Regions from separate parts of the Desulfobaculum sp. SPO524 genome, predicted to be linked through region 3. Evidence: predicted binding sites of a transcription regulator. Region 3 holds the regulator's gene; each other region holds the start of a gene.
The links. The regulator sigma-54, encoded in region 3, starts transcription at its own class of promoters, with help from an activator protein. The targets are predictions, from matches to a motif close to CTGGCACGGNNNNTGCTT.
Positions count from the first base shown of each region.

Region 1 (5,511 bases), on a different contig from region 3:
TCTCTCCGGTGCGGATGCGCAGGGAACGTGTTATCTCGGTGACGAAGATGACGCCATCGCCTTCGGCTCCGGTGCGGGCACCTTCTGTTATTGCGTCGAGGGCTGCATCCACAAAGTCCTCGTTGACGCCGATTTCGAGGCGAATCTTCTTGAGCAGGGTGACTTCCACCGGCAGGCCGCGATAGGTCTCCACGAAGCCTTTTTGGCGGCCGCTGCCCAGAACGTTTGTGACGGTCATGCTGAAGATATCTTTGGCGTACAGGGCCTTTTTCACTGCGTTGAGGCGCTCGGGCCTGATGTATGCTGTGATGAGTTTCATGCTTTTCTCCGGCGGCGGTTATTCGGTGGTGAAGATCTGGAAGCCGTTGTAGGATTCCACGCCATGCTCGGCGATATCGAGGCCTCGGAGCTCTTCGTTTTCTTCAACGCGCAGGCCCATGAAGGCTTTGACTGCGGCGAAGGTGACGACGCCCGTACCGAAGGCCCAGCCGAACACGGAGGCAACGCCGAGGGCCTGAATTCCCAGCTGCGTGAATCCGCCGCCGTAGAAGAGGCCGGTGATGTCGCCGTAGCCGGGGGCGGCCATGAGGCCGACCATCAATGTGCCGTATGCGCCGCAGACGCCGTGCACGGAGATAGCGCCCACCGGGTCGTCCACCTTGAGGACCGTGTCAATGAACAGGACGGACAGGACAACCAAGATGCCGCCGCCGAAACCGGTGAGAAGTGCTCCCATGGGGGAGAGTTCGTAACAGCCTGCCGTGATGGCGACGAGTCCGGCCAGCGCGCCGTTCATGGTCATGGACGGTTCGGGGTGACCGAAGCGCAGCCATGCGGTGATCATGGCGCCGAGTGTGCCGGCAGCAGCGGCGAGGGACGTGTTGACGGCGATGTAGCCGATAGTCCCGTCGGCGGTGGTGGTGGAGCCGGGGTTAAAGCCGAACCAGCCAAACCACAGGATGAAGACGCCAAGGGCCGCGAGGGGCATGTTGTGACCGGGCAGGGCGTAGGCCTGTCCATCCGCGCCGTATTTGCCCACACGGGGGCCGACGGCCATGGCGCCGGCAAGGGCTATCCAGCCACCAACGGAGTGCACAACGGTGGAGCCGGCAAAGTCCGCAAAGCCCATGCTTTCAAGCCATCCACCGGACCCGCCCCACAGGCCGCCCCAGCACCAGTGCCCGGAGATGGGGTAGATAAGACCCGTGACAACCATGCTGACGACGATGTAGGCCGAGAACTTGGTGCGTTCGGCCACGCCACCGGACACGATGGTTGCGGCGGTGGCGGCAAACACGCTCTGGAAGAACCAGAAGGTCAGCGTCCACATGCCGTCTGGCGTGGTGGCGTCGACGCCCATAAGGCCGAAGCCGCTGCCACCAATCATGGACCCGATGCTGTCGCCGAACATCAGCGCGAAGCCGAAGAGGAAGAAGGCGACGGACCCGACGGAGAAGTCCAAAAAGTTTTTCATGATGATGTTGCCCGCATTCTTTGCGCGGGTGAAACCGGTCTCGACCATGGCAAACCCAGCCTGCATGAACATGACGAGGATAGCGGCGAGCAGCGTCCACAGAATGTTGGCGTTATCCTGACTCAGCATGGCCTGTGACTCTGCCGCAAAGGCGGCAACGGGAGTGGTGGCGATGACGGCCAGTGTGAGCGCACCCGCAAAGGGGAGCGATAAGGGACGCTTGGGACTGAGCCAGAACACAGACATGAGAGACCTCCTTTTCGGCGCCGCTTGCGACACCATTTGCGGAAATTCCGCCCCACAGAATCGGGGCGCGACATTTCTGCTAAAGCAAGGCTTGGGCCAAACATGGTAACACCCTGGAATAATGGGAATTGTTGGATACCCCCGGAGAGCGCAAGATGATAACCTTGGTATAAATTAACAAAAAAAGCATATATACACTGTGCGTAAAGTTACAAAAACGTCAATTTAGCGTTTTTAAATAACACTCCGAAAATACAAGAAAAGTCTACCTCTCCGACAAAATGGCAGCCTGAAATGTCAGAATTTCGTGAAAACGGTGCGCCGGGGCTGGTGGGGGAGTGGGGGTGTTTTGTTTTGTATCGCGTTCTGTCTTCGCCACATGGAGAGGCGCTGCGAAGCGGGGGTGCTGACGCGGCCTGAAAGAGATGGCGCTGTATAGAGAAAAGTACCGTCGCGTCAGTAGGCTTTGACCTAAAGCGTCCATGTGCCTCCATCCCTCCTGTCCTCCTGCGACGACTGAATCCCCGGCATTCCATCCCACCACCGCTCCCCACCCCAATATTGGGATTCTCAAGGGCAAAGCCCTTGCGCAGCGTTGCTGTCTTGATCTCTAAGCCCCTTCGCCCTTTCAGGGCGAACGGACGAAGAGCTCAAGTCAGCGGAGCTATCCTCTTGACTCCGGCGTAACGACCCGGTCCATCCTAGGGCACATAAAAAAGGGTGACTTCGCTGAAAGCGAATCACCCTTTTGTGTTGTGGCAATAAGCCTTAGTGTGTTGCCTTATTGCCTTTTGTCGTTCTTTTGCGATTTCCGAATCAATTTCGAAAGGGCTTTTTCTTTTGCCTTCCTCTCATGATTCTTTTTTTCATTCACTTTGCTTTCAAGGAAGTGAAGCTCGGAGCGCATATCCAAATAGTTTTCATAGCGCTCCATCTCCAAAGAGCCGTCGATGAGCAGTTCCCGCACGGCGCAACCGGGTTCATTTTGGTGGGTGCAGTCATTGAAACGGCACCGCTTGGCAGCTTCATGAATCTCGCCGTAGGTGTCGTCTAGGCTCTGCCGACTTCCCCAAAGCTGAAGCTCGCGCATGCCGGGTGTGTCGATCACCATGGCTCCGCTTTCCAGAAAGAACAGCTCCTTGTGGGATGTTGTATGCTTTCCCCTCAAGTCGCTTTCACGCAGCGAACCGGTTTTCAATGCGCTTCTTCCCAAAAGAGCGTTGATCAGCGAGGACTTGCCCACACCGGAATGTCCGGTGAAAGCAATGGTAGAGCCGGGATGAAAGCTCGTTGAGAATGTCTCAAGCCCTTCATGGGTCATGGCACTCACCACGTGGATAGGGAGGTCCTCCGCGACACTCTGGGCTTGAAGCAGGGCGAGGTCCTTGTCGGCGCAAAGGTCTGCCTTGTTGAGGACGATAATCGGCTTTGCGCCGCCTTCCATGGTCATCGCAATATATCGCTCAACGCCCCGGAGATTGAAGTTCCTGCCGCCATCAAGGCCGCAGACGATACAGAGATAATCAATGTTCGCTGCAATTACCTGTTCCTGCGTTTCCGAGCCTGCTCTGTTGCGAGAAAATGCGCTGGCCCGTGTCAGAACCTTCTCGATCTGGGCGTAATCATCGCACTGTCGAATAACGACCCAATCACCCACAGTGGGGTAATCAGCCCGGTTGATGGCGGTGTACTGAAAATGGCCTGAGACGTCTCCGTTCACGACGCCTTGCGGTGTGTATATCCTGTACTGGTGGCGTGATTCCTTTACAACGCGACCAACATTGAATCCTTGATGTTTGTATGGCTGAAGCTGGTCTTCGAAAAACGGATTCCAACCGAGTTCTTGCATACTAAACATGTTCGCCACCCATGTGTTGACGTTCAATTTTGTCCAAAGCGACTCTGGCCGGGAACGGCAATTGCGTAATCAGGCGTGCTGCCAGCGTAAACAGTACGACCTCATTGTCGTCGCAGGCAATGCGGTTGGTGCGGATAAAGCCGCATTTTTGGCACTGGTGTATAACAGCGCACTCCCCGTTGTCCTTAACCCACAAAGCGATTGGCTCCATGGTGCCTCGACAACCGGAACGACGATCACCAATTTTCATGTCCACGTGCTTGCTGTGCAGGCAGTGGCAACAATGGTTTCGATTTTTCGTTCCGCTTAATGGCGAGGGGACTGTGAGACCGCAATGCTCACATATAAATGGGTTTGTATCAAAGTGTATGGTTTTCCGCTGTCGGGACATGACTCTGCTCCTGCAAATACACATTGTATTTACCAGTCTTTGCAGCCGCTTGTGAAGCCTGTCTCCTGATTTGCCGATAACAGCGCACGGCACAATGAACTCATGGAATCCAGTTGGATGTCCATAAGTCGTCTGCTTGCGCACAGCACAAACCAAGAGCGTGCTTATAGAAAGCCGCTACAAATTAACGTATCGGGGTAATGACAATATGGGGCAGGGGTGCCCTGTTTTGCGGGATGCGGAAGAAAGTGGGTATAAAAAGCAGCAAGCCCTCATGAGAACGTTCTCTCATGAGGAAGCTTTTCAAGCGCATTCCTAAAACAGGAACACCCTTTTTACATTTGTAAACATCAAAGCTCCTTTGAATTGATGCCATGCACATATGCAGTGAATGGCGCATTTGTCAATGGCTGATTGCCGTCACGAAATGGATGCTGGTGTGCTTCGTCCTTCGCGGCATCTGGCCTGCATTGAAGAAGTGTTGCGGTCCCGTTGCTCGCCCATGGCGAGCTGGTGTGGGTTCCTCAGTTGCAGAACCGCACGGGTGCCTCCCTGCGGAATCACCTCCGCTCCCGCCCCATCGTTCAACGCACCCGCCATCCCCACCCCACCCTTATCTCCGTCCCCATATTGGGATTCTCAAGGGCAACGCCCTTGAGCCAGCGGAGCTATCCTCTTGACCGCGGCGTAACGATCCGGCCCATCCTAGGGCACCGCATTGGGCGCCCCCCTGTACAACACAGTGGCGCGCAGGGCAGCGATGCAAAAAATGCTGTTGCATGTGGTGGTGCAGTGACGCGCACGCGTTATATGGGGGCGGGGGAGGGTGCTGTGACGGGGCGTCACAGGATTGAAACATCCAAACCGCTTGACACAGCGGCAAAAGTGGGCGTAACACTTTTCGCATGTGCAACACCACCACCGCTACCACCACCCGCTTCACCATGACCGGCCTGATGTATTTCTGGCTGTTCTTTATGTATTTTATGCGGGCCTGCGGTCAGGGGTGGAAGGGTTTATAGCACGGGGAAAAACCAGCTTTCATCGGGGCCGCAGGCATCAGCCTGCGGCCCTTTTTTATGCAATTTCGGGCTTGTGCAGGCTGGTGTCGGCGCAGATGGAGCGCAACACAGTGGAGATAAGACAATGATGCTTGGCAAAGCCATCCGGCTGGAACGAATGTTCAACCGCAACACGGGACGTACCATCGTGGTTCCCATGGACCACGGGGTGAGTGTTGGCCCCATTTACGGCCTTGTCGACCTCAAGGGCACCGTAAATCAGATTGCGGAAGGCGGCGCGAACGCCGTTTTGATGCACAAGGGGCTGCCACGCTGCACGCACCGTGGTGCGGGACGAGACATTGGCCTGATCATTCATCTTTCTGCCAGCACGTCGTTGTGTCCGACGCCGAATGCCAAAACCCTTGTGGGGTCGGTTGAGGACGCGCTGAAATTGGGTGCGGACGCGGTATCCGTGCATGTGAACCTTGGCGATGAGACGGAGCGCCATATGCTGCACTCCCTTGGCGAGGTGACCTCG
Region 1 is NZ_JBJDSB010000001.1:983,190-988,700, reverse strand. It holds gene ACI3L3_RS04135 (P-II family nitrogen regulator) at 1-319, opposite strand, end outside; gene ACI3L3_RS04130 (ammonium transporter) at 338-1,720, opposite strand; gene rsgA (ribosome small subunit-dependent GTPase A) at 2,502-3,578, opposite strand; gene ACI3L3_RS04120 (RNHCP domain-containing protein) at 3,571-3,969, opposite strand; gene ACI3L3_RS04115 (2-amino-3,7-dideoxy-D-threo-hept-6-ulosonate synthase) at 5,116-5,511, shown strand, end outside.
Region 1: ACI3L3_RS04130 (ammonium transporter) is a predicted target of sigma-54. The motif match lies at 1,803-1,820, and genes of this name have one in related genera.

Region 2 (5,511 bases), on a different contig from region 3:
AGTGCAGAGTCTCCTTGGTAAAGGTCGTGCAGGTGTGGTCCAGCAGATATCCGGCGTCATCGCCGAGCAGTTTGGTAATGTCCGTCATGTCCCGTCTCCTCCCGCCCATGGGCGGTTATGGTGCGTTATGGTTCATGGCTCGTAGTACACATCCATCCACCATACCATCCTGACGCCCACGCGCAAACCCTCCCCCCACTCCACCACGAAAAACCGCCCCCGGACCACATGGCCGGGGGCGGCACAACTCTCGTCCACCGCACGCAATGTGGCGCGGTTAGAACGTCACCCACACTTTCAAAGACGCGCCAATGCTGGCGTCCACATCGTAGGTGTCCTTTTCGTCGCCATCGTCATCATACAACGTGTACCCGCGGCCAAAGTGGTATTCCGGTCCGGCCGTCACGCGCACGCGCGGGGTTGGCGTCCACTCGGCGTACAGGCCCGAAGCCACGCCGGAAACGCGTACATAGCCCTTTTCCCGCACACTGCTGTCATCGGCAAGGCGGTAAAGGCCGCCGCTCATGCTGGCCTGCGCCTTCACGGCCCACTGCGGCGAGAAGCGGTACGCCACCGTGCTGGTAGGCATGCCGAACATGGCGGACAGCCCCTCCTGCCGCGCGGAGCGGTACAGCACCACAAGGCCCGGAAACGCGCGGATGCCGATAGGCTCCACCTGCACCGCCGCGCCGATGCCCGCGCTCCAGTCATCGTCAAAAGCGTAGCGCACAATGGTGGACAGCCCGGCGCTGACGGAGCTGTCCATCTCCTCCTCAAAGCCCGACAGCAGGGAGCCGGACACCATCCACGTCACCTCGCCCTCGCGGTAAGCCACATGGCGGTAGGTCAGAGACAGGGAGTGCAGCGCGTCCCACGGGTCCTCGTCACCGGACCCAAAAGGCAGGTCGTCCACGTTGCCCCAGTCGTAGCTGGCGCCATTGTATTTGAGGCCGAAGTTCCCGTACTGGAGCACCACCCCGGCGGACGTCACACTGACGTCGCCGTCCGTGTCCTCCACATCCCCCGCACCGATGACGCCGCCAAAGGCCTCCACCGCAAAGGGTTCGCGGTCCAGCGGGCCAACCGCCGCGCCAAAGGTTGTTTGACGCTCGTCACCTTCCTGCCCCGCCGCCATGGCAAAGACGGGCAGCAGCACCAGCGCCGCCACCATAGTGCATACAAACCGGTATCGACCAGTCACAGATTGACTCCTTGCTGATTGTCCATTGATTTCGCGTTGCAGCGCGCGCTCACGGCCCAATAGGGCGAGGGCACGCGCAAATTCGCACACAGAGGTCCAATCCTGCCACAAGAGGGGTGATGTTCCAAGCAGATTGTCAATACTGCCAAGCCAATGTACACTCCCGCCGTGAACACACCAGCAGGCAACATACTCCTTATAGAAGACGACGCCGCCTTCCGCACCATGCTCGTGGAAGCCCTTCAGGGACGCGGCCACACGGTCAGCCCCGTCTCCACGGCGGAGGACGGCCTGCGCCACTTGGCGCAGGACCGGTTCGACCTTATCCTGACGGACGTCAAGCTCCCCGGCATGTCCGGCGTGGAAGCCCTGCCGCGTCTGCTCAAATCCGGACGCGGGGCGGACATCATCGTTATGACGGCCTACTCCAGCCGCGAAATGGCGCTGGAGGCCGTCCGCCTTGGCGCGTACGACTTCTTCTCCAAGCCCTTCAGCCTGAAGGAGCTGGAAATCGTGGTCCGCCGGGCCATGGAAAAGCGCCGCCTGCAAAGCGAAGTGCGCACCCTGCGTGCCTCGCTGCGTACCGAAGGCCCGTCCACACGCATCATCGGCCACAGCGACGCCATCCGCGACGTTATCGCGCAGGTGGAGCGCGTGGCCCCGCTGGACACCACGGTGCTCATCACCGGCGAATCCGGCACCGGCAAAGAGCTGGTGACGGACACCATCCGCGCCCTGTCCCAGCGCCCCTCCGGCCCCTTCATCAAGGTCAACTGCGCCGCCATCCCTGAGCACCTGTTTGAAAACGAACTCTTCGGGCACGAGCGCGGCGCCTTTACCGGCGCAAACTCCGCCCAGCCCGGCAAGTTCGAACTCGCCCGCGGCGGCACCATCCTGCTGGATGAAATTGGTGACATGCCCCTCTCCATCCAGCCCAAACTGCTGCGCGTGGTGGAGCAGAAGCAGGTGGAGCGCCTTGGCGCCGCCCGCCCTGTGGACGTGGACGTCCGCATCATTGCCGCCACCAATCAGGACCTTCTGGACCGCATCCGCACCAAGGACTTCCGCGCGGACCTGTACTACCGCCTCAACGTTGCCACCATTCAGCTACCGCCCCTGCGCGAACGCAGCGAAGACATCCCCCTGCTGGTGGATTACTTCTGCCGCCGCATCCGCGCCGACCTCGGCATTCAGTTGGAGGGCGTGTCTCCGGCGGCGCTGACCCTGCTCTGCGAGTACCACTGGCCCGGCAATATCCGCCAGCTTTCCAACGTGCTGGAAGGCGCGGCTATCAGCGCCACCGGCACCATTGAGGAAGGCGACATCCGCCGCGCCATGGGGACCGGTGGCCCCTCTGCCTCACCCCAGCCCACCCGCAGCCTCAAGGACGCCGTCACCGCCTTTGAGCGCAGCCTCATCATCAAGGCCCTACGCGGGGCGGGCGGCCGCCAGACCGAAGCCGCCAACGCCCTTGGGCTGACGCCCAAGAACCTCTGGGCCAAGCTCAAAAAGCACGGCATCGACCCCAAGACCATCACCCAGTAATCTACTTTTTTTAGATTCACCTTTTCCTGCACTGCCGTGACGCACACGGGGCGAAACGACACAACTCTTTCCCCCTGCGCAATCGCCAGACGCCACCGCCTCTCGCCGCCCGCTGTTTAGTCTATATTTATTAGATTCTCCATTTTACTCGCCACCCCAGCGGTTCTGGGGGATTTTTTTGCTGATTGCACGCACAAACACCGCTCTTTGCAATCTATTTTTTTTGGACTTTTTTGCCGGGTGCGCGTCCCTGCGCCGCATCGCTCGGTCTTCACTCGCACGATGAGAATTTTTTTTGCATACAAATTCAGCATGTTAAACACTTTCTGCGCACCATCCCCCGTCCATGGCACACGCCTTGCCTAAGGAGAGCGCAAAGGGGCAACGGCGCATGGCGCCACCGCCACAATGGAAAATTTTTTCCGTCGCTAGGCAAGGAGGAGAACCATGACCAGGCTCATCAACCTTACCCGTAACGAGGAAGGCGTTTCCGCCCTTGAATACGGCCTTATCGCTGCCCTCATCGCCGCCGTCATCGTTACGGCTGTGACGACCCTTGGCACCAAGGTCAACAGTGCATTTGAAACCATCGCGAACGCCCTGCCCTAGTACACGCAGGAAACCCATATTTGGAGATAGCCTCCAATACCCGGCGCGTCGCACCGGCGGACCAGACATCCCCTCTCTCCCCGAATGGTCCGCCCCCGTCAGCTGCATGGCGGAGCGACATGCCAACAGCCGGGCGCATTCCGCGGGTTGTACCCCCTCACCACAACCCGCAGAACAGCCCTTATCACGAGGATTCGCATCGCACTGGGCGTAGCGAAGATGTGGCGGGACCGGAACTCTCCCCCTCAATCCCCCCGGTCCCGCCACAACTCACCTCGAAGCACCCGGAGGGAGAACGTCATGATGACACCCATGCACCTCACCCTCACCGCGATACTCCTTGTAGCGGCGGCTACCGACCTCACCACCCAGCGCATCCCCAACGCCCTCACCTACCCCGCAATCATCGCCGCACTGGTCTATCACGGTCTGACCAATGGCACGGACGGCCTGCTGTTTAGCTTTGGCGGCCTCGCCCTTGGCCTTGGCGTGATGCTGGCGCCGTACCTTCTCGGCGTCATGGGCGCGGGCGACGTCAAGCTCATGGCCGCCGTGGGCGCGCTACTGGGCCTTGGCGGCGCTCTGGACGCCTTCATCCTGACCACCCTGCTCGGCGGGCTGTACGCCTGCGGCATTCTGCTCCTGCACCAGCGCCTGTTTGGCGCCATCCTGCGCAACTTCTGGCGCGCGGCCGTGCTGCTGCCCGCCACCCGGCACTTCGACTACGCACCGCACCCCGGCGCCGCGCACCTGCCAAAGCTCTGCTACGGCGTCGCCATCGCCTTCGGCAGCATCTGCGCCATGCTTCTTGGCTCCGGCGCGCTCACCCCGGCAAGCGGTCTGTAGGACAGGGAGGACGCCATGCACAGGACAACCATCGTACAACTGAGCCTTGCCTTTGCGCTGTCGCTCTTTGCCGGGGGACTCATCTTTTTGTGGATGCGCGCCCAAAACGCCGGCCCCAACGCCGACGCCGCGCCCGCCACGGTGGCCGTGGTCGTCGCCAGCGCCCCGCTCGCCAAAGGCACGGCCCTCACTACGGAGCACCTGCGCTCCGCCGACTTTCTGCCCGCCAACCGCCCGGACGGCGCATACGACAGCGCCGAGGCCCTGACCGGGCGCGTCCTGCTTACGGACCTTGCCGCCGGTGAAGCCGTGACGGCATCACGCCTTGTGGCGCCGGACGTGCAGACCGGCGGCGTCAGCGCCCTTGTGGCGCCCGGAAAGCGCGCCGTTGGCGTTAAGGGCAACAAGGTGCTTGGGCTGGCGGGATTCGTCCGTCCGGGCAACCGCGTAGACGTCCTCGTCACCATTGACGACGACAGCTCACGAAACGAACGCACCGTCACCAAGATGGTGCTCCAAAACATCCGCGTACTGGCGTCGGGCACCGAGTGGGAACGTACCGCAAGCGACGATCCAGCCTCCGTGGACACCTACACGCTGGAGCTGACGCCGGATGAGGCCGAGCGCCTCGCCCTGGCCGCCACGCGCGGCACCCTGCACTTTGCCCTGCGCAATCCGGCAGACAACGACAACATCCGCACCAGCGGAACCGACATTCCGCGCACGCTGGCCGCACTGCGCACAGCAAAGGCCCCCGAACAGGCCGCCCCGGCCCCGCGCCGCCAGCGCGTGGAGCTTATTACAGGAACAACACGCACAACCTTGAGGTTTTAATCATGCTCTCCGCTCCCAAACACATCCTTGCAGGCATGCTCATCTTCACGGCCATCCTCGCCGCGACCGTCACGCTTCGTCCTTCGTCCTCGCCCAGCACCGCGTCCCTCAGCGCCACCATGAGTGCGGAGACGAACCAAACGAGTACATCAATCGATGGCGCAACCATCGTGGCGGAGGGTCACCTTCAGCCCGTGCGCCGCATTGAGGTCCTCGTGACAAGCAGCATGTAGCGCATCGCCGCGCATGCAGGGAGGGAGACGCCATGCCGTCGCGCCCCGTCACCATCCTTCTCCTGCTGCTGATGGCCAGCCTTCTGCCCTGTGGGGCGGCAGCGCAGGCCGCAGGATATCCGCCCGGTACCGTCCGCATCGCCACCGGGCAATCCATGGTCGTGGACGCGCCGCGTCCGGTCACCCGCGTTTCCGTAGCGGATGCGGCCATTGCGGACGTGATGGTTCTGTCGCCCCGGCAGG
Region 2 is NZ_JBJDSB010000003.1:78,098-83,608, reverse strand. It holds gene ACI3L3_RS11610 (class I fructose-bisphosphate aldolase) at 1-88, opposite strand, end outside; gene ACI3L3_RS11605 (hypothetical protein) at 278-1,201, opposite strand; gene ACI3L3_RS11600 (sigma-54-dependent transcriptional regulator) at 1,370-2,746, shown strand; gene ACI3L3_RS11595 (Flp family type IVb pilin) at 3,194-3,355, shown strand; gene ACI3L3_RS11590 (prepilin peptidase) at 3,656-4,201, shown strand; gene cpaB (Flp pilus assembly protein CpaB) at 4,217-5,035, shown strand; gene ACI3L3_RS11580 (hypothetical protein) at 5,038-5,268, shown strand; gene ACI3L3_RS11575 (type II and III secretion system protein family protein) at 5,301-5,511, shown strand, end outside.
Region 2: ACI3L3_RS11595 (Flp family type IVb pilin) is a predicted target of sigma-54. The motif match lies at 3,093-3,110, and genes of this name have one in related genera.

Region 3 (5,511 bases):
GGCGCGAACGGTGTCTTCCTTGAAACGCACCCCGACCCGGATTCCGCCCTGTGCGACGGGCCAAACTCATGGCCGCTGACAAAGCTGGACGCCCTTGTCCGCGACCTCGACAACCTCTGGAAGCTGCCCCATGAGTGCTAAGCTGACTGCCGCCGCCAAAGAGCGCGCAAAGAATGTGCGCGTGCTGGTGCTGGACGTGGACGGCGTGCTGACAGACGGCGGCCTGTACTACGACGCCTCCGGGCACGTCTCCAAGCGCTTCAACGTGCAGGACGGCCTGGGCGTAAAGCTGGCGCAGGGCGCAGGCCTTGTGGTGGCCGTCATCACGGGCCTCAAGTCCAAAGCCGTGGAAAAGCGCGTGCGCGAACTGGGCATCAAGGACTACTACGCCGGACACACGGCCAAGATTCCGCTACTCCAGAAGATTTGCGATACCCATGGCGTCACCATGGACGAGGTGGCCTACCTCGGTGACGACTGGGTGGACGCCGGCCCGCTGGCCAACGTGGGCCTGCCCATGGCCGTGGCCAACGCCCAGCCCGAAATTCACGATATGGCCGTATGGGTCAGTGAATGCCGCGGCGGCAACGGCGCAGTACGCGACGCCATCCGCTTTATCCTCGATGCGCAGGGCAAGTTGGACATCCTGTGGGCGGAGTGGAAACAGCGATGAACAGAGCGCGTATGCTCCTTGTCGCGGTGCTGGTCTTTGTGACCATGCTTGGCGCGGCCTATATCATTTGGCGTGGGAGCGGCGCATCCGTGGATGATGTGCCCATCACCGCCCCGCCTGTGGATATGGCCATGCAGGGCGTGGAGCTCACCCGCAGCGCCGGGGACGGCTCCCTGTGGACCCTCAAGGCCGAGAGCGCCGACTACGAAAAGCAGGACGGCCGCATCACGGTTGAGGCTCCCGTTATCGACTGGACCAAGGACGGCCGGGAGCCGGTGCACATCGTGGCTCCCAAGGGCCGCGTTGATCAGGCGACGGGGTCTGCGGAATTGTGGCCCGAAGTTGTCGTGACAAGTGGCGATACTACAGTGTATTCCAAGCGTCTGGACTATGACGGCGAGGCGCGGATTATCACCGTCCGCGAGGATGTCCGCATTGTGCGCGAGGGCATGACCCTCCGCGCGCCGGAAGTCGTCTATGATCTTTCCACCAATGTCATCACCGCCACCGGGGGCGTGGAGTCCGTCATGGACGGCATGGCCGCCCCGGGCAGGGAGAAGTAGCCTTGAAGACGTTTGCACGCACCGCCGCACTCGCCCTTGCGGGTGTGCTCGTAGCGGCCTCGCTGGCATTTGCCGCGGCCGCCGATACCGTACCGACCAAAATCACCTCTCAGAAAACCGTCTACGACGAAAGCGGCAAGACCGTCGTCTTTACGGGAGATGTGCTCGTCACCCGGCCGGATATGAAAATCTGGTCCGACAAGATGACAGTGCACCTCACCCCGTCCGATACGCCGGATACGCCCGGAACCATCCGCAAAATCGTTGCCACCGGCAACGTGCGGCTGAAGCGCGAGGGCAAGACCGGTACCTGCCGCAAGGCTGTGTACACCGCCGAAGATGGTCTGCTGACCCTCACCGGCAAGCCCGTGCTCAAGGATGGCGAAAACAGCATTGCCGGCAAGGTTATCCGCCTGTGGCTCAAGGACAACCGCAGCGAAGTGGAAAGTGGCGACGCACCCGTGGAAGCCATCTTCTTCACCCCGGCTGACGGGGGCGGCAAGTAGCATGAGTGTCCTTTCAGCCAATGATCTGTGCAAGATCTACGGGCAGCGCAAGGTTGTGCAGGATATCGCCGTCAACGTGGCGCAGGGCGAGGTTGTTGGTCTGCTTGGCCCCAACGGCGCGGGCAAGACCACCACGTTCTACATGCTGGCGGGCATCATCAAGCCCAACGGCGGCGCGGTGCACCTTGATGACGAGGCCATCACCATGCTGCCCCTGCACGAGCGCGCCCGCCTCGGCATGAGCTACCTGCCGCAGGAAAGCTCCATCTTCAAAAAGCTGTCCGTGCGGCAGAATCTGGAGATTATTCTGGAGCAGAGCGGACTGGACAGCGCAGAGCAGAAGCGGCGCGCGGACCAGTTGCTGGACGAGCTGGGCATTACGCGCCTTGCGGACCAGAAGGCCATGCACCTCTCTGGCGGCGAGCGCAGGCGGCTCGAGATTGCCCGCGCGCTTATCCTAAATCCGAAATTCATGCTGCTGGACGAGCCTTTTGCGGGGATTGACCCCATCGCCGTGGATGACATACAAGGAATTGTGCGCGGGCTGAAAGAGAAGGGCATTGGCGTGCTTATCTCCGACCATAACGTCCGCGAAACCCTGCGCATTTGCGACAGGGCCTACCTTGTCTACGAAGGCCGCATCATCCTGAGCGGTACTCCGGAAGAAATTTGTGCCGATCCGAAGGCTCGCCGGGTCTACCTTGGCGAGGGGTTCTGTCTGTAACCTTCCGGAAATTCTATATAAATCCCTATATTCAAGAACCTTGCCAGTCTTGGTTGCAAGCTTGTTGTGAATGTGGCATGGTGCTTGTGCGGTCGGTAACGAAGTCCGCACAAGCACCATTTTTTTTAGATGCCGTAGGCACTGTCGCACTTCCGCCCCCTTTGACGGGGCAGCCTGATACGGAATCTGCAACGCCAACATTTCGCAAGAAGACATAAGCCAACATGGCACTTGAACTACGACAACAACTCAAGCTCTCTCAGCAACTGGTCATGACACCGCAGTTGCAGCAGGCCATCAAGCTGCTGCAGCTCTCCCGCGTGGAGTTGGTGGACATGGTCCAGCAGGAACTCCTCGAGAATCCCCTTCTGGAGGAGGCCGCCGTCGAGCCGTCGCAGGAGAAGGCCGAGGCCGAGCAGGACGCCCGGTCGGCAGAAGCCGTAGACAACGGCGAAGCCATGGCCGATGGCGTTGGCGATCAGGACGCGATGCAGGGCGCGGATTGGGAAAACTACCTCGGGGAGTTCTCTTCCACGGGGCGGCAGTCCTCGGCGCGTGAAGCGGAAATCCCGGAGGAGGGCTTGTCCTTTGAGGCCCGTCTCTCGTCCAAGCCATCGCTGGAAGGGCATCTGGAATGGCAGATTCGCCTCTCGGACATGACGCCGGAGCAGGTGGACATCGCAGAGGTTATCCTCGGCAACCTTGGCTCGCAGGGGTACCTGCAAAGCACCGTTGAGGAAATCGCCGAGGAAGCCAAATGCTCCGTGGACGCCGTGGAGGAAACGCTGCACCGCGTTCAGCGCATGGACCCCGTGGGCGTTGCCGCCCGCGACCCGCGCGAGTGTCTGCTCGTACAGCTTGAGGTCAACGGATACGACGACCCCATCCTGCACTCCCTCGTCAGCGACCACCTGGAGGACCTTGAAAAGCGCCGCTACAAGCCGCTGGCGCGCAAGTTCCGCCTCACCCTCGAAGGCCTCAAGGAATACCTCGACTTTCTGCAAACCCTTGACCCCATGCCCGGTGCTGCCTTTGGCAGTGGCGAGGCGCAGTACGTCAGCCCGGATGTGCACGTCTACAAGTACGAGGACGACTTCGTCATCGTGCTCAATGACGACGGTTTGCCGCAGTTGACGGTTAATGATTTCTATCTCGATTCCGTGAAGGATGGGCGCGGCGCGCCGGAGAAGGAATACCTGAACGAGCGCCTGCGTTCCGCCCAGTGGCTGATGAAAAGCCTGTACCAGCGCCAGCGGACCCTCTATAAGGTTATGGAGAGTCTTGTGCGCTTCCAGCGCGGGTTCTTCGAGCATGGCGTGACCCGTCTGAAGCCCCTCATCCTCAAGGATGTGGCAGACGACATCGAAATGCACGAATCCACCATCAGCCGCATCACCACCAGCAAGTATGTGTCCACGCCCCATGGCGTGTTCGAGCTGAAATTTTTCTTCAACAGCGCCCTCGGTATGGACGACGGATCACAGGTCGGTTCCGAGAGCGTGAAGGCGCACATCAAGGAACTCATCGGAAAGGAAGATACCAAAAAGCCTCTTTCGGACGAGAAAATCGCCGATATCCTCAAAGGGCGGCTTCAGGTCAACATCGCACGGCGAACTGTTGCCAAATATCGCAGCTCCCTCGGCATACCGTCCTCCTCCAAACGCAAGCAGGTCTTTTAGGAGGGGCGGAGTGGCGACAACACCCTTTATTTTCAGGCTGAATGCAAGTACACTTTCCAATATGGTGAGTATTCGATCCAACCCCAGCAGTTAAGGAGGATCGTCGATGAACATCAGCTTGACCTTTAAGAATTTCGAGCCTTCGGACCATCTCAAGCAGTATGCCCGCAAGCGCTTTGAAAAGCTGATCAAGTACGCCGATACCGGCAATGCCGAATTGCAGATCAACATGAGTGTGGAGAAGTTTCGCCACATCGCGGAGGTCTCGCTTGCCGGGGACAATATGAATATGTCCGCCGTTGAGGAGTCGGAAGACATGTACTCCTCCATCGACCTTGTGCTGGACAAGATGTCCGCACAGGTCCGCAAGACGCGTGAAAAGGACAAGGACCGCCGCCGCGCGCGCGACACCGTGCGCCAGGAAGACGTCGCCGCCCTTGCCGGATTCGACGCCGAGGACATGGACGCCGCATCCGGCCCTGTCATCGTGCAGGCCGACACCTACACGCCCAAGCCCATGATGGCCGACGAGGCCGCCATGCAGCTGGACACCTTCAAGTATGATTTCCTCGTGTTCCGCAACGCTGAAACCGAACGGGTCAACGTCATCTACCGCCGCAAGACCGGCGAGTATGGCCTCATTGATCCCGGGATGTACGAATGAAGCTCGGAGATTTTGTCGATAGCGATTTGATATTCCCTGAACTTTCGGCCAGAACCAAGTCTTCGGTTCTGGCCGAACTTGTGGCCGGGGCTGCGCAGCATGTGCAGGGCATTGACCCTGAACATGCCAAGGAAGTCCTGCTGGAGCGGGAATCCCTGGGTACCACAGGAATCGGCGACGGCATCGCCATCCCCCACGGCAAGCTGGAAGGGCTGGACGACATCGTCGTTGTTGCCGCCAGAAGCCGCGAGGGCGTTGACTTTGATGCGCTGGACTTTAAGCCCTGTCATATCTTCTTTCTTGTGCTTGCGCCGGAAAAGGTGGCCGGGATGCATCTGCGCATCCTTGCCCACATTTCGCGCACTCTCAAGGATGAGAAGTTCCGCACGGCCTTCTTGGAGGCTGGCGATAAGGACGAACTGGTCCGCCTTATCAAGGGAGCCTAAGCATGGAATCTGTTGTGCCGGGAGCGGCCGCCGAGCCGGATTTTCCCGTCATTATCCTCTCCGGACTCTCCGGAGCGGGCAAATCCACTGCCCTGAAGGTTTTTGAAGACCTTGGCTTCGTCTCCGTGGACGGGCTGCCCCCGGATGTTATCCCCGAATTCGTGGACCTGTTTCGCCGTCAGAAAGAGGTGTACCATCGAGGGTTGACCCTTGGGCTGGACGTCCGCCATTCTGACTTTACCGCCAAATGGGAACA
Region 3 is NZ_JBJDSB010000002.1:870,021-875,531, forward strand. It holds gene kdsA (3-deoxy-8-phosphooctulonate synthase) at 1-141, shown strand, start outside; gene ACI3L3_RS09485 (KdsC family phosphatase) at 131-673, shown strand; gene lptC (LPS export ABC transporter periplasmic protein LptC) at 670-1,236, shown strand; gene ACI3L3_RS09495 (LptA/OstA family protein) at 1,239-1,742, shown strand; gene lptB (LPS export ABC transporter ATP-binding protein) at 1,744-2,466, shown strand; gene rpoN (RNA polymerase factor sigma-54) at 2,691-4,145, shown strand; gene hpf (ribosome hibernation-promoting factor, HPF/YfiA family) at 4,252-4,809, shown strand; gene ACI3L3_RS09515 (PTS sugar transporter subunit IIA) at 4,806-5,255, shown strand; gene rapZ (RNase adapter RapZ) at 5,258-5,511, shown strand, end outside.